Regions from separate parts of the Paenibacillus sp. LjRoot153 genome, predicted to be linked through region 1. Evidence: riboswitches for the same ligand, from Rfam matches in the RefSeq annotation. Region 1 holds a riboswitch; each other region holds the start of a gene.
The links. A riboswitch is a leader RNA that binds a small molecule or an ion and turns the genes downstream of it on or off. The one in region 1 is predicted to bind cobalamin.
Positions count from the first base shown of each region.

Region 2: linked by a shared signal. The riboswitch ahead of ACSQ8P_RS04400 (DUF4430 domain-containing protein) and the one ahead of metE (5-methyltetrahydropteroyltriglutamate--homocysteine S-methyltransferase) in region 1 are both predicted to bind cobalamin.
Region 3: linked by a shared signal. The riboswitch ahead of ACSQ8P_RS28310 (ABC transporter substrate-binding protein) and the one ahead of metE (5-methyltetrahydropteroyltriglutamate--homocysteine S-methyltransferase) in region 1 are both predicted to bind cobalamin.

Region 1 is NZ_CAXUQH020000001.1:2,083,702-2,089,067, reverse strand. It holds gene tig (trigger factor) at 1-901, opposite strand, end outside; gene ACSQ8P_RS09190 (hypothetical protein) at 1,012-1,923, opposite strand; tRNA gene ACSQ8P_RS09185 (tRNA-Arg) at 2,085-2,158, shown strand; cobalamin riboswitch at 2,359-2,558, shown strand; gene metE (5-methyltetrahydropteroyltriglutamate--homocysteine S-methyltransferase) at 2,709-5,006, shown strand; gene ACSQ8P_RS09175 (hypothetical protein) at 5,066-5,197, opposite strand.
Region 2 is NZ_CAXUQH020000001.1:951,594-956,959, forward strand. It holds gene ACSQ8P_RS04385 (thioredoxin family protein) at 1-526, shown strand, start outside; gene ACSQ8P_RS04390 (MBL fold metallo-hydrolase) at 547-1,170, shown strand; gene ACSQ8P_RS04395 (hypothetical protein) at 1,467-1,751, shown strand; cobalamin riboswitch at 1,893-2,087, shown strand; gene ACSQ8P_RS04400 (DUF4430 domain-containing protein) at 2,264-5,366, shown strand, end outside.
Region 3 is NZ_CAXUQH020000001.1:6,568,364-6,573,729, forward strand. It holds gene ACSQ8P_RS28300 (ABC transporter ATP-binding protein) at 1-725, opposite strand, end outside; gene ACSQ8P_RS28305 (FecCD family ABC transporter permease) at 731-1,768, opposite strand; gene ACSQ8P_RS28310 (ABC transporter substrate-binding protein) at 1,768-2,778, opposite strand; cobalamin riboswitch at 2,930-3,082, opposite strand; gene ACSQ8P_RS28315 (hypothetical protein) at 3,115-3,642, opposite strand; gene ACSQ8P_RS28320 (aspartyl-phosphate phosphatase Spo0E family protein) at 3,704-3,970, opposite strand; gene ACSQ8P_RS28325 (aminotransferase class I/II-fold pyridoxal phosphate-dependent enzyme) at 4,039-5,241, opposite strand; gene ACSQ8P_RS28330 (Lrp/AsnC family transcriptional regulator) at 5,257-5,366, opposite strand, start outside.

The DNA of each region.
Region 1 (5,366 bases):
CTTCTGCGTTAGCAGCAGCTTTCTCAACAACTGCAGTTTCAAGTGCAGCTTCGGAATCTTTCTCTTTACGCTCTTGCATACGTTTTTGAAGCTCTTCTTTGTACTCAACAAGCGTATCGAACTCACTTACGTCTTTTGCGAACTCATCATCAAGCTCAGGCAGGTTTTTGCGTTTGATATCGTGAAGTTTCACTTTAAACACAGCTGCTTTGCCTTTCAGATCTTCGGAATGGTAGTTTTCAGGGAAGCTGACGTTAACGTCTTTCTCTTCGTCCTTACCAAGACCAACAAGTTGCTCTTCGAAGCCTGGGATGAATGAATTGGATCCAAGCTCAAGGGAATACTTCTCCGCTTTACCGCCTTCGAATGCTACTTCATCAACGAATCCTTCGAAATCAATGATTACGACATCGCCGTTAGCAGCTTGTCCTTCTTCAAGAACAACCAATTCAGCATGACGTTGTTGCAAACGTGCAAGCTCTTCATTCAATTCTTCTTCAGACACAGAAGCATTAACCGCTTCTACTTCGATACCTTTGTAGTCACCAAGCGCTACTTCAGGCTTAACTGTTACTTTAGCTTTGAATTTCAAGACTTGACCTTTACCAAATTGCTCAACATCTACTTCTGGACGATCTACAGGCTCGATTTTAACCTCTTCAATCGCTTCAACGTAAACTTCTGGCAAAATGATATCCAAAGCATCTTGATACAGGCTCTCAACACCGAATTTAGCTTCAAAGATTGAACGAGGCACTTTCCCTTTACGGAATCCTGGAACATTCACTTTCGCTGATACCTTTTTAAATGCCTTATCCAAAGCATCTGCAACGCGCTCTGCCCCAACTTCAACTTCAAGAACGCCAACGTTCTTCTCTATTTTTTCCCAACTTGCTTTCATTTTATGCCTTCCCCTCCAAAAATGTACCATGACATATATTTTTCACGTTAAGCTCATTATAACCATTCTATTATACCATATAACATTTTCATTTCAAGCGAGCTTTGTTCTTAACCTGGATCTGGGCTAAATTGCTTTACAAAAGCGGTCAGCACGTTGTGCGCGCGCTTCCACTGCAGTGTCATCGCATCCACGATACCATAAGTCTCTAGCAGCTCATCTCGATCAACCGTACCAAACAATTTGTCTTGCAAAATCGCATGCAGCGCAGAGGCCCACACGTCTACCGCGCTTTCTTCTGCCCTTAGCAGCTCCGTGTAAATCGAGGTGCCGTACGCATAGGCAAGAAACTCCTGCCATGTCTGAGTTGCAAAGTAGACAAAGTCAGGTTGGCTTATTTCACTAATGTCCCCGACTCTGCGAATCATATCACGAATTCGCAATGGAAAATCCTCCGACGTAAGCGGCGTCTCATCGATTTCGACGAGAACCGTTCGGCCATTCTTGGGGAACTCAATCAACCCGTGCTCCCCCATTTGCTTAAGTGTCTGTAACGCTTTGAATTGAAGATGAGGATGTCTGGGCCTTTCGCAAAGCCATTTCTTCACGAATTGACTCACCTCAGGTTGCTCGATAAAAGCAAGCTGCTCCAAAGCACTTACTTGTCCCTCTAGCGAACCTTCTTGCAGCATGTTTTGAAGCTTCATCACAAAAGCACCGTCATCCGAAGCTGATTTATCATGAATATACTGGCGTAACAAAGCGGACTCTTCCTCCGAGTCCTCTTCCTCAGTTACGGATGATGAGAACATCGTTTCTGGAAACATGGTAAGCAGCCAGTGGCGCAGGGCTTCCCATTGATCAGACTTATTCGCATCGACATTAGGAAATTGCAGCAAAAAAGTAAGCATCTCCAGTGCTTCTTTATACTGCTCGGAGCGTAACAGCTTCGTTAACTCGTCTTCATAGAACTGCTCTGTTTTAGGAAAAAGGATGACATTATCCAAAGTAGGATCTGACATAGGGATCACCTCTGTTCATGGTCTCGCTTGTGCCAGTTTACTTCATCATCCAAATGATTGCAAAAATATTTAAAAATGAAGTTGACTCGCATTATACGTTATGATATATTAACTCTTGCTTCGCCAAACGGATCTCGTCCAGGCGGTAAGAAGTGTCATAGGTCTCAGTAGCTCAGCTGGATAGAGCACACGCCTTCTAAGCGTGCGGTCGGGGGTTCGAATCCCTCCTGGGACGTCAAAGTAAGAGGAAAGACCGCGAGAAATCGCGGTCTTTTTTTATTTCCAAAACATACAAAATAAACGGCTACACCGTCCTTCTTGCACGAGAGCGTTTATGGAGAAATATAGCCATCTTAATAGGTAAAATTTATAAATTCTATATTAAAAAAACAAAAGTCTTTGCATGATGTGCGATATCATGTATAGTATTCACAATTGCATATTGTGGGAATAGGTGCTCTTGTTTTGTCAATCAAACGAGAGCTTAAAAGGGAAGTTCGGTGTAAAACCGACGCGGTCCCGCCACTGTAACAGAGGAGTCAACGCCTCCAATGCCACTGATCGAAAGATCGGGAAGGCTGGCGTTTGACGAGGATTCTGGAGCCAGGAGACCTGCCTAATTCTGACAGCACTGTTTTACCTACGGGAGATAGGGAGGTGTTAGAGATAGTAAACACTGTATACACATACACAGGGTATCTTTAACCTTTTTTATTAAGGTTAGAGATGCCCTTTTTTGATTTCCAGAGATTCGTATACCAGCAAAATTTGAGGAGGATTACCCCATGTGCGCACTTATAAACAGTAATTTAGGATATCCAAGAATTGGCGAGAACCGTGAGTGGAAGAAAGCGCTAGAGGCCTTCTGGTCCGGCAAATTGGATGAGAACGAGTTTACAAAGCAAATTGAAGACATTCGTCTACACAACCTGCGCTTGCAGCAGCAAAAAGGGATTGATCTTATTCCTGTAGGCGACTTCAGCCTATATGATCACGTGCTGGACACATCCACAATGTTCGGACTTGTTCCAAAGCGTTTCCCGTACACAGGCGGCCAAGTGCCACTAGCGACGTACTATGCGATGGCTCGCGGCAGTCAAGGTGCGACAGCTTGTGAAATGACGAAATGGTTCAATACCAATTATCATTACATCGTTCCCGAGTTACAGGACGCTCAGCCAGAACTAACCATCAATAAACCACTTGAAGCTTACCGTGAAGCGAAGCAAAAGCTAGGTATCGAAGGTAAGCCAGTCCTTCTCGGCTTATTTACTTTCCTTAAGCTAGCCAAGGGTTATAAAGCGGAAGAAATCGATCGTTTAATCGCGTTGTTTCTGCCGCTCTATGCTCGTATTTTGACTGAGCTGTCCGAGGAAGGTGTGAAATGGGTACAAATTGATGAGCCGATACTCGTACAGTCCCTTAGCTCAGAAGATCTCGGACGTGTTAAACACATCTACGTTACTCTGGCGGCAGCTGCACCAGCACTTAAAATCAGTATTCAAACGTATTTTGATGCCGTCGATCATTACCAAGATCTGATTTCCCTTCCCGTTCATGGGATTGGTCTTGATTTCATCCATGGCTTTGATTTGAACTGGAGCAATCTCCAAACCTATGGCTTCCCAGCGGATAAAGTGCTTGGCGTTGGTATTCTAGATGGACGCAATATTTGGCGGACAGATTTGAGCAGGCAGCTTGAATTCCTTGCCCAGCTTGAAGCAATCGTCCCCTATGAGCGCATGGTGCTGCAGCCTTCATCCAGCTTGCTGCATGTCCCTGTTTCCACGCGTAAAGAAAATAAACTTGAGCCTGTATTGCGGGATGCTCTAGCATTTGCAGAAGAAAAGTTGACTGAGCTTTCTATATTGACTAAAGCTATTCAACGCCAAGATCCCATGCAATTGGAATTAGATCTGAATCAGACGGCAATCGCTAACCTTAATGCGTCCTCGTATCGTAACAAAGCCATAGTCCAGCAAGCGATCGCGAATATCGGGCAACAGCCTTCTGATCGAAACAGCTCCTTCACAACACGCAGAGGACTCCAAACAGCCAAATGGCAGCTCCCTTTCTTGCCTACTACGACGATTGGGTCATTTCCACAAACAGTTGAAGTCCGAAATGCTCGTAAAAATTGGCGTAGCGGCGAATGGACACCTGAACAATATGAAGCATTCATTCAAGAACAGATCACTGAATGGATTCATCTTCAAGATGAGCTTGGACTCGATGTGCTTGTGCACGGAGAATTTGAGCGTACGGATATGGTGGAGTTTTTCGGTGAAAAGCTGGATGGCTTTGCTTTTACATCGAACGGCTGGGTTCAATCGTATGGTTCTCGTTGTGTGAAACCGCCTGTTATTTTCGGTGACGTGGAATTCGTGCAAGAGATGACAGTTAAAGAAACGAAGTTCGCCCAATCGCTAACAAGTAAGCCAGTAAAAGGTATGCTGACAGGACCGATTACGATTCTGAACTGGTCATTTGTCCGCAGCGATATTTCCCGCGAACAAGTTGCCTATCAGATCGCCTTGGCCTTGCGCCATGAAGTAGAGGCCCTAGAGCAAGCTGGCATTGAGATGATTCAAGTGGATGAGCCTGCGCTTCGTGAAGGCCTACCTCTGAAGAAGAGAGACTGGCAAGCTTATCTCGATTGGGCTGTCCTGGCATTCCGTTTGTCTACAGCAACTGTGAACGATGAAACTCAAATCCATACACATATGTGCTATTGCGAGTTCCATGACATTATAGACGCGATCAGAGCGCTAGATGCAGACGTCATTTCGATTGAAACATCGAGAAGTCACGGTGAGCTGATTCACAGCTTCGAGGAGCATACGTATGATCAAGGAATTGGGCTTGGGGTTTATGACATTCATAGTCCGCGTGTTCCATCTGTAACGGAAATGGTTGAAATGATCGAGCGTGCACTTAAGGTCCTTGAACCTGAGCTTTTCTGGATCAATCCAGATTGCGGCTTGAAAACACGTGGTAAAGATGAGACTGTAGCCGCACTACGCGTTATGGTTGAGGCTGCTAAGCTGTTCCGTGCAAGTCGGAGTGAATTGATTCCTTCTTAAAATTGAAAAACACCCCGCTGCATTTGCAAGCAAGGGTGCTGATTGCTGTTAGATTTCGCCTACACGGATGGCCTATTTGGCTGGTGATGTCCCGGCTCCGTTGAATCGAGATTCGATTGAATGCGAGATGATTGCTTCGAGTGATCGACCGTACTTTGTGTTTTCTGCATCATACTTTTCTTTTTACCCATGGTAAGCAACTCCTTCTATTTATAGAATGAACGCCACCTTAGTATGGAGGGTTTCCGTACTGACTATGCTGGTTATCCTTTCCTTCTGTCTGGCATAAAGTTAGGTAAGCATATATGCTGGAGCGCAACAAAAAGCCTGTAGGGATCACCCTACAGGCTCTTGTTCATG
Region 2 (5,366 bases), 1.1 Mb from region 1:
GCCACAACAGTTTATTGACGGTATGGAGAAAAATAAAGAGCAATTCCTAGCGTATTATGATGGCTTCGCTTGGGACAATGAAGAGGATAAGGAATATTTCGAATCCCTGAATAATCGTGACGATCTTCGTTGCTTGATTGTTGCTGCTGACTGGTGTGGCGATGTTGTTCGCAACGTGCCTGTTGTTTTCAAGGCTTTGGAAAATAGCGGCGTTCCGACGGAAGTTCTGATTATTGAGCAAAATTATGACGTGATTGATCAGTTCCTAACAGGTGGCGGACGTGCTATTCCGATTGTTATTTTCACGGATACAGGCGGTTTCGTGCTTGGACACTGGGGACCTCGTCCGAAGAACGTGCAAGCGGTTATGACGCAGTTCAAGAAAGAAAATCCAGATCGCGATGCGGCAGATTATAACGAAAAAATTCAAGTAGCCAGAGCCGAAATGGGCCGTCAATATGGCGAAGGTAACGGATATCATGCTGTTATTGTGAAGGAACTTCGTTCATTAATCGAGTCGTTCTAAAAGGTGAAGGTGGCATCACGATGATTAACATTCAATCTTTCGTTCTGGGTCCGGTTCAGACAAATGCCTACTTACTGTCGAATCCAGAGACGAATCAAGGTATTATTATCGATCCCGGTATGAATCCGAAGTCGCTGATCAAAAAAATTGCCGACATGGATATCGTCGCTATTCTACTGACGCATGCGCATTTTGATCACATCGGTGGTGTAGACGAGATTCGTAAGCTCAAGGGCTGCCCCGTGTATATTCACGACCTGGAAGCCGATTGGCTGACGAATCCGAAGAAGAATGGTTCAGCTCGCTGGCCCGATCTCGGCGCTCCGATTGTGACTGATCCAGCAGAATTCGCTTTGGATGAAGGACAAACGCTTGAGTTCCTGGGCATCCAGCTTAAGGTGTTCCACACCCCAGGCCATTCGCCAGGGAGTGTGAGTTTCCTGTATGACAATCACCTGTTCAGCGGTGATGTGTTGTTTAAACTTTCGGTTGGTCGTACAGACCTCCTCGGTGGAGACAATAATACCCTGCTGGATTCCATTCAGGATAAGCTGTTCCTGCTGGATGACGATGTCATCGTCTATTCCGGGCACGGCGCCAAGACGACGATCGGCTTCGAACGTGAGAATAACCCATACGTGTAAGAAGATTAGGACTGCTCCCTCTGATGAGGGGGCGGTCCTTTTTGTATATGGATGAGAAAGTGGAGATGTAGCTGCTGTAAGTCGAAATAATCGACTATATCCTGATTATGCTCGTTCGCCCATGATACCCACCCAATTTATTTATAAACTGGGTATTTACCGTGTTCAACGTAGGTGGTTCCCCATAGACTGATGTTGTAAGCTATTCACCCAACTTCAACAATAACAATTCTGTTTAGCCCGTTTATGTACGTGAAAGGTCCCGATAGGGAAAATACCAAGGAGGTGCTCTTTTTATGGAATATGTAAAAGTTCCGAATTACCCAATGCAGCCAATGCCAATGCCAATGCCAACCCCGATGCCAATGCCTACTCCGCTTCCAGCGCCAGCGCCAATTATGCAACAACCAATGCACAATAACATCCACCTGCACGCGTCCTACCAACAAACTGAATTTGTATTCCCGAAACCGGTCCACACGCAAGCTGTTGCTTGTCCTCCGAAAAACAATTCAGCCGCTAGTATCCTAGTACTTTTCATTTTGCTAGTTATTATTACGCGCAGCATTTGTAAATATTAATTTACGGATTGCACGGGTAAAAAGAGAGGTAATCCCACGGGGCCTATGGGTCTTGGTGGGGTTGCCTTTTTGAGTTTGCGAAAAAAAAGGATTGTCTATTACGTTGAAGTCATGTACAATTCGTCATGATTACAGACAATTTCATAAACTAGCTTAATAGGTGCTCTCCGCTGAATCTAGCGGAAGCTTAAAAGGGAAGTTCGGTTGAAATCCGATGCGGTCCCGCCACTGTAACGCTGAGCTAACAATCATAGCCACTCTCGATAACACGAGGGGAAGGAGATTGTACAAGCGATGAAGCGAAGCCAGGAGACCTGCCTGATAAGTATTTTATTTTTTTTCTCACGAGGATGGGAGGAAGATGTTTCTTTGCATTTGCCAAAAAGAATGGTTAATCGTTGGATTAACACGATTCTTACAAAGACATCTTTCCTCTGGAACTCGGGGAAAGGTGTTTTTTTCGTTTATCCACTATTTTAAGGAAGATGAAGGTGATTGGTTTGTTCCGTTTGATGAAAAAAGGTGTTTCAGCACTATTAAGTTTGGCTCTCATTACTTTATTACTCGTCCCACAAGCTGCGAGAGCAGTCGATGCAAATCCAAGTACGAAATTGGATACCATGATCTCGGATACCGTCTCATTTTATGAGCAAAATCGGCCTGAACTCAATTCTTGGTGGCAGATGGTGGCGCTATGGGGAGCTGGGGAAGATCTGCACAATAGCAAATGGACGCTGCCTTCTTGGGAACAAAGTGATCCTGGCGATTTACTAGAAACAGACAGCAGTACATACCATATCAATTTAATATTTGGCCTGTTGGCCATGAATCTGGATCCTTCCCATGCATGGGAAACGGATCGTAATTTGTACGCAGAGTTAGCAGCTCAGCAAAATCCATCAACAGGTTCCTTCGGAGGTTCTAATCGACAGATTTGGACGATGCTTGCTCTTGATACAGGCAAGAAAAGGGGACATAACGTTGGGAGCTGGAACGATGCGGCCAAAGAAAAAGCGTTAAGTTATTTACTTAGCTTACAGTTGTCTGATGGCGGGTTTGCTTTCTTTGGAGATGAATCAGATACAGACATTACAGGGATGGCGCTGCTTGCACTTGGCAATTATCAATCCAATAGTGCTGCAGTAACTGCGACCAACCGTGCCAAGGCTTTATTGAAGCAAAGACAATTAGCTAATGCTGGGTTTGATTCCCCAGGTCAATGGGGCAATGGAGACAACTCCAACAGTTGGGCCACATCGGTATCAGGTCTGGTTGCAGTTGGAGAAGACATGTTGTCCGCAAATTGGGTCGTCAATGATCATACTGTTGTTGATGCCGTTTATAGCTTCCAGTTGCCAAATGGAGCTTTTTCTTGGAAAGTAACGCCGCCAAGCCAAAACTTGATGGCAACGGAGCAAGTATTAATTGCTCTCACGGATATTCAGCAGGGTAAATCAGTTTGGCAGCGTTTTGCGGATAAGCCAAATCTAACTACCGTAAAAATAAACGTTAATGGCATTAACAGTTCGATACTTCCACAGCAGTCGATAACTGCAGCAGTCTATGGCAGCCAGCCGACAGCCATGGATGCTTTGAAGCAAGCGCTAGAGAAGTCTAACATTAACTTTGTCATTCAAAACAGTAGTTATGGTCCCTATCTCTCCTCAATAGCAGGTCAAACAGCAGGAAGTCTTGGCGGATATGATGGTTGGATGTATAAAGTGAATGGTAATTCACCGCAAGTCGGTGCAGCAGATTATATATTAAATGACGATGATGTCGTTACGTTTTATTACGGCCGTTGGCCTTCCATTGCGATCGCTTCGAATGCGAACATCGGAAATCTTAACCCTAGTTTGCAGATTAAGCTAGTTGGCGATACGTTCACCTCTGGTGCCAATATGGCAGCGAATTGGAGCTTCGATCCTGGCACTACGGGTTTGACGATTGATCATGTAACGCAAGAAAGCAATCAACAAGATATTGTGATTACTTTTGCAGGTCAAGGTCATCAAGGGACTCTAAAACTCCAAGCATTGCCAGCCGCATTGGTTAGTAACTCGGCAAGTAACAAGTTGACCATTCATAATGTGAGCACTTCGAGTGATCAGATCGTCAATGTTGGCGCGAGTGAGTCCAACGTATCCTTCTCAACGGATGACAATGACCAAGCAACGAACAAAATTACACTTTCTTTCACGGCAACAGCTTTGCCAGAGGTTATTGCTAAACGAGGCAATACGGAATTGGACATACCGGCTTACACGAAAGTTACATCAGCTGCATGGAATAATGAGATTCAATTGCCAAGAATTCTGAACACAACCGATAACACCGTAACGAATAAAGTGAACGGAGTACTTACCAACAGCGGTAGTAAGCTGGACAGTATCGATTCACGCATTAAGGTGGGCGGTGATAGCCGCATCCAGTTTAATCAACATGTAACACTTAAATTGAAGGGGATGGGTGATCGAAATGCCGGTTTCATAGATGAAAACGGTAATTTTACCGCAATCCCCAAATATGACAATAGCAATTATCGAAACGATGATGTTTATGCTTACAGCGAGAATGGCGACTTAATTATTAAAACGAAGCATTTCACGGAGTTTCTAGCCTTTAAATCGACGTTAGTAACTGCGCCTGGACCTGGTGGATCGGGACCTAGTACCACACAAAAGGTTACACTCTCTGTTGAAAAACGCTCACTGGGTGAAGGAGATATCATTGCTCCTATAACTGTTACTTTACAGTCTGGTGATACAGCTTTCACACTGCTGCAACGAGTACTTGATTCCCAAAGTATAGCTCTGTCTTATACAGGTTCTGGTGCAAGCCTCTATGTACAATCGATTGATCACTTAGGGGAGTTTGACAAAGGGCAGCTAAGCGGATGGATGTACGCTGTGAATGGCACTTTTCCAAACTATAGTGCTGGTTCTTATACGTTACAAAATAACGATGTTCTTCGTTGGCAGTACACGAAAGATCTTGGGAAAGACATTGGTAATGCCTATACCCCGCCAGTAGGGGGAGGTAGTGCTAACCCTAATAACCCTAATAATTCTAATAACCCCGATAAGCCTGCGGAGCCTACAGAAGAAATCAAAAATACACTGGCTGCAGAATATGAAGATGCTGTTGCTATTTCCAGTTGGGCACAGGAAGCGGTGGCCAAAGTCACTACTTTGAGGTATATGGAAGGAACTGGAACTAAATTCGAGCCGAAACGCGAATTAACGAGAGCAGAGTTTGCTGCGCTCATCGTCCGTTATACAGGAAGTGAGTTAGTAAGCGGTGAGTCAGATTTTGAGGATGTTAGTACAGAAGATTGGTATTTCAAATATATAGTAACCGCGAAATCTAAGGGATTGATCACAGGGATTTCAGCCCATGCCTTCGCACCGAATCAAATGATTTCCAGACAGGAAATGGCTGTAATTCTTGGCCGTGTACAAGGCGTATCCACGGAGGGGCAGCAAGCAGCTGTCCTAAAAGACCAATCACTCGTTGCTGAATGGGCATTACCTTACATCAATCAAGCCATTAAATCGGGATTAATGACAGAGGATAACGGATATTTCAACCCTTTGCTACCTGTAACCAGAGAGA
Region 3 (5,366 bases), 4.5 Mb from region 1:
AGTACAATCGGCTCTGTTCCGTATACTTCTGCTATTTGCGTACTCGTAATAATTTCTGCAGGCGTTCCAATGGCGGTTACCCGCCCCTCGTGTACGATCATCAATCTTGTGCAATATTGCGCAGCCAAATTCAAATCATGCAGAACAGCTACAACTGTTAATTCCGACTCTTGCTGCCAGGAACGAATATAATCCATCATCTGTATTTGATAGCCGATATCTAGAAAGGTAGTGGGCTCATCGAGCATGAGCAAGCTTGGTTGCTGGGCCATCACCTTAGCCAGTGCAACACGTTGCCGCTCCCCACCACTTAGTCGCTCAATCGTTCGATCTACAAGCCCTTCCAGCTCAAGCTTTGTGATAATGGCATCAATAAGTCCATCCGATTCAGCCATATCTTCCCCAAGCCAATTTTGGAACGGATAGCGTCCCATCTCCACGACTTCACGAACCGTGAAGCCAACAGGAGGCAAAGCATCTTGCTGAAGAACAGCGAGCCATTTAGCAAGCTCCTTTCGCGAATACGAAGATACCGGTTTTCCCTTTACACACACTTTCCCATGCAAGACAGGATCCACGCCTGAGAGAAGTCGAAGCAGGGTAGATTTCCCGCTGCCATTAGGGCCAATGATCCCAAAAAACTCCCCCTGCCCGACCTCAAAGCTCATATTATTTAGCACTTGTTGTTCTCGAAAGCTCTGAAAGAGCTGCTCCACTTGAATCATCGTGATCAACCTCTTAACGTTTTCTTATCTTTATGGAGCAGATAGGCAAAAAATGGTGCACCTAGAAACGCTGTAATTACCCCGAGTGGAATTTCTGTAGGACTAAGCAATGTTCGAGCCAAGGTATCTGCCCATAACACATAAATTCCACCTCCGATCGCGGATAACGGAATGATCAGACGATAATCCGGACCTACCAGAAGTCGCACCAAGTGCGGCACGATTAATCCAACGAAACCGATAACCCCCGCCACAGATACAGCAGCTGCCGTGATCAAAGTGGAAGCGATCAGTACGATCAGTTTCGTACGCTCGACATGAACACCGAGATGTGCAGCCTGACGCTCTCCTAATGCCAACAGATTTAATGATCTCGCATAGCTTAACAGAATCACGAGACCAATCAATAGATAGGGTGAAATCATATAGGTATATGACCATCCACGCATCGCTAGACTGCCCATGAGCCAGAAAATAATTTCATTTATCGTTTGATTCGAAATCGAAACTAAGAACGACACGAATGCGCCCAGAAAGGCTTGCATCACCACGCCGGATAAAATCAGCGTCTCCATCTTTAGCTTCCCTTCAATCATGGCCAGCTTCAAAACCAAGAACAGGGAAATAAGCCCCGTCACGAAAGCCACTATGGGGATCGACCATTGCCCGAACAGGGCGAATTGCAGCCCGAAATAAATAAGAAAAGCAGCCCCTACAGAAGCTCCTGAAGATACGCCAAGGGAGTAAGGGTCAGCGAGCGGATTGCGTAGAACCCCTTGAAAACCAGCACCTGCTATGGAGAGCACGGCCCCCACCAAAATCCCTAGTAATAAGCGTGGAATTCTTACTCTATTTATGATTTGTTCTGAAGATTGTGGCCAGTTCACCTCGATGTGACTTCCTATCCAAGGAAGATGCTTCGCTAGAATCCCCACGATATGTGAGAGAGGAAGCTGAGCTGACCCGATGGATAAACTCACCACAATAGAAAGAAGAAGGAGTATAACTCCTACTCCTCCCCCAAGCATCAATTTTCTTTTCATTATTTCACCAATTCAGGATAAATCCCTTTCGCCATTTCCAGTAATCCATCCGTCAATCTCGGACCTGGGCGACTTACGGAGTTTTGGTCGAGCCCTATCACGCGTTTATTTTTCACGGCGTCAATCGCATCCCACCCGCCGCGCGTACGAATAATTTCTTCTAATGGCTTCTTGCTCTTGATATCGACGATCCCATTTGCGAATAAGATCACGTTCGGGTTCTGTTGAATGATTTTCTCTTCACTGATCTCATACCAGCCCGCTTTATCCGCAGCAACGTTAATCCCGCCAGAGAGGGTAATCAATTCGTCCATGAACACGCCGCTTCCCACGGTCCAACCTGGGGCAAACTCGATGTATACTTTTTTCTTATTTTCTTGCTTCACGTCTTTCACAGCATCTACAACCTTCTGACGATCCGCTTTCATTTTGGCGACAACTTTCTCCGCTTGCTCTTGATGATCGGTAATAAGTCCGAACGTTTGAATATTGTTCATCGCATCATCTAGCGTTTTGGGATCTACTTTAAAGACGTTAATGTTCATCGCACGTAGTTCATCAACTGTTTTAGCATTCATGGAAACACCAGTGAAAACAATATTTGCGTTGGTAGCAATGACCGCCTCCATGTTGGGCTTCGTAATGCTGCCTAACTTCGGCTTCGATTTAGCGCTATCTGGATAATCATCGAAATCCGATACACCCACAATATTCGCCTCTAGTCCAATGGCAAAAAGCGCTTCTGTTTCTGCAGGAGAGACGGATGCGATTCGTTCTGGCGCTTTGTCGAACGTAAACTCTTTACCTGTAGCGTCTTTCACTTTCAGAGGATAGGTTGTTTTCTTCGTAGCGGCAGGAGTTGCCGATGTTACTGGAGCCTTTGTCCCCACGCCACCTAGTTTCGATGGATCTGTAATTTCAGTTTCCTTCTTCGCACAAGCAGTTAACGAGATCGCGGTCGCAACCGCTAATGTAAGAATAAGACCCTTTTTGAAATTGCTCTGTTTCATCACTTAAACCCTCTTTTCATTATTTTTAATTCACGGCCAAAAAAAAGTCCCCTTGTTCACTAGGAACGAAGGAGACGATAAATCGCGGTATTGGGCAACGTACTGACGTGCGCTGCTTCCTGATTTAACGCGATCCTTTTCCTCGAAGGATGTTGTATCGGCACCATAGGCAGGTATCCTGACTCTTCAGACTTTCGCAAGACTGAATTACAGTGGCGGGACCGTGCCGGATTTGAACCGGCTTCCCCTTAACTAATAATGTTCCAATTCGAACATTACCAGTACCTATAGTTGCAAATTATACATTCTAACTATTTGTCGATTATAGATGTTCTCTTATTTTTGCGCAATAATTTGGATGACTTTCAACGCCTCGTCCATCTTCGGAGCATTCTGAGGAATGAACGCAAATAAGCCTTTACCTTCAAACCCTTGCTCTTTCATCCATTTGTTGCCGGTAAGTGGAATGCCGTACAAATGCTTTTCCGCCGCTTTGCCTTCTTCTTTGATTTCGATAACCCCATCCGGATAATCCTTCGGGTTGATTATGTTATCCAATGAAACAAATCCCGCTTGGTTGCTCAACCCTTTGAACTGCTCTTCTCCCAAGATGAAAATGCCATTACCACCAGCAGCTAGCTCAACAATCATTTTTTCTAATGAAAAAATAGGTGATGTATTCAGCTTCACAGTAGGAATTTCTCCTACCTTGGATTTCAAGGATACTTCCAACTTCTCCGCCGCTTCACTTGGAAACCCGTTAGGTCCCATCATAAATACCGATACATCTGCCTTCGGTCCACCACAAGCAGTAAGCATCAATATCATTCCTAGCATGAGAACGAATAACCATTTTGCCTTCATGTATGTAATTCCCTCCGTCAAGTACTCTCTCTTTATCGATAGTCGTCAGAAAAGTCGGTTTTCACCGACTTTTCTTTCCAGATGTCATATATTCATTTATTTTTTGATCCAGCATCGTGCTTAATTCAACAACTGCATCAGATGTCATTTCTCGACCTTCCATGACCATCTGTTCCATTTTACGTCTCAACGTATGGATCTCTTCTTCAAGTAGTGCTAGGGAATTTTGCTTCTTGGCATTTCTGGTCAGCCAACGCTGTCCGAACTCTTGCTCGCGAATTTGAAATTGCTTATGAAAGTTAGTAAGCTGATATTCCATAAAAGCCATGCTCATCCCTCCTTACTCTAAGAATACCAGTTTTCGTCTCCTATGAACATATGAATTTATAAAGAATATTATAATTTCCTTAAGAAATTACCGATTCTCTCTAATGCTTCATTCAGTTGGGAAACACTATAGGCATAAGAGCACCGCAAAAATCCTTCTCCACCTAATCCAAAGACATCACCAGGCACTGCGGCAACCTTAGACTCATACAAGAGTCGTTGTGCGAATTCATCGGAGGTTAGTCCTGTAGCCACAATACTTGGGAACGCATAGAACGCGCCTTGTGGTTCATGGCATTCAAGTCCGACTTCACGGAATCCTTTGACAACCAATCGTCTCCGTTGATTATAGGATTCAATCATCCGATCTTTCTCTTCCAGCCCATTCGTCAATGCTTCATGTGCGGCTACTTGCCCCATGACAGGCGCACACATGACCGTATATTGGTGAATCTTGGTCATAGCCGAGATTAGCTCTCTGTGACCACAAGCATACCCCATCCGCCAGCCTGTCATTGCAAACGCTTTTGAGAAACCGCTGACCAGAATCGTCCGGTCCTGCATCCCCGGTACAGCCGCGAAACTTACATGCTTCTGACCATACGTCAATTCCGCATAAATTTCATCGGAAATGACAATTAGATCATGCTCTTCAACAACTTTGGCGATCGGCAGCCAATCTTCATAGTTCATGATGCCGCCCGTCGGATTGCTTGGGTAACAAAGAATTAGAATTTTGGAACGTGGCGTAATCGCATCACGTAGCGCCTTTTCCGTCAGCTTGAATTGATCCTTGGCGAACGTTTCGATACCTACTGGTACACCACCACTAATAGCTGTAATTGGCGAGTAAGAAATATAACAAGGCTCAGGAATCAGAATCTCATCCCCAGGTGTAATTAGTGAACGCAGCGCTAGATCAATTGCTTCACTGCCTCCTACCGTTACAAGTACCTCGTTCGATGGCTCATATTTCACTTTAAAGGATGTATACAAATAGTTCGCAATCGCTTCGCGAAGCTCAGGGATACCAGAGTTTGGCGTATATTTCGTTCTGCCGCGCTCCAAGGAATGTACAGCTGCTTCACGAACGTGCCATGGTGTTGAAAAGTCAGGTTCACCCACACCTAGCGAGATGATGTCCTCTTTACTATTGCTTACGAGATCAAAAAACTTCCGAATGCCAGACGGCTTCATTTCACGTACCGCAGGAGCGAGGTAGTCTTTCATTGATTTTTTGCTTGATTGAATCGTAGTCTCATCCTTGATCATAGCGCTACCTCTCCCTTACGGCGAAACAAGCATTCGATGATCATCTTCCTGATCTTCGAAAATAATGCCGTCTTGTTTGTATTTTTTCAAAATAAAATTCGTTTTCGTAGAAAGCACACGGTCAA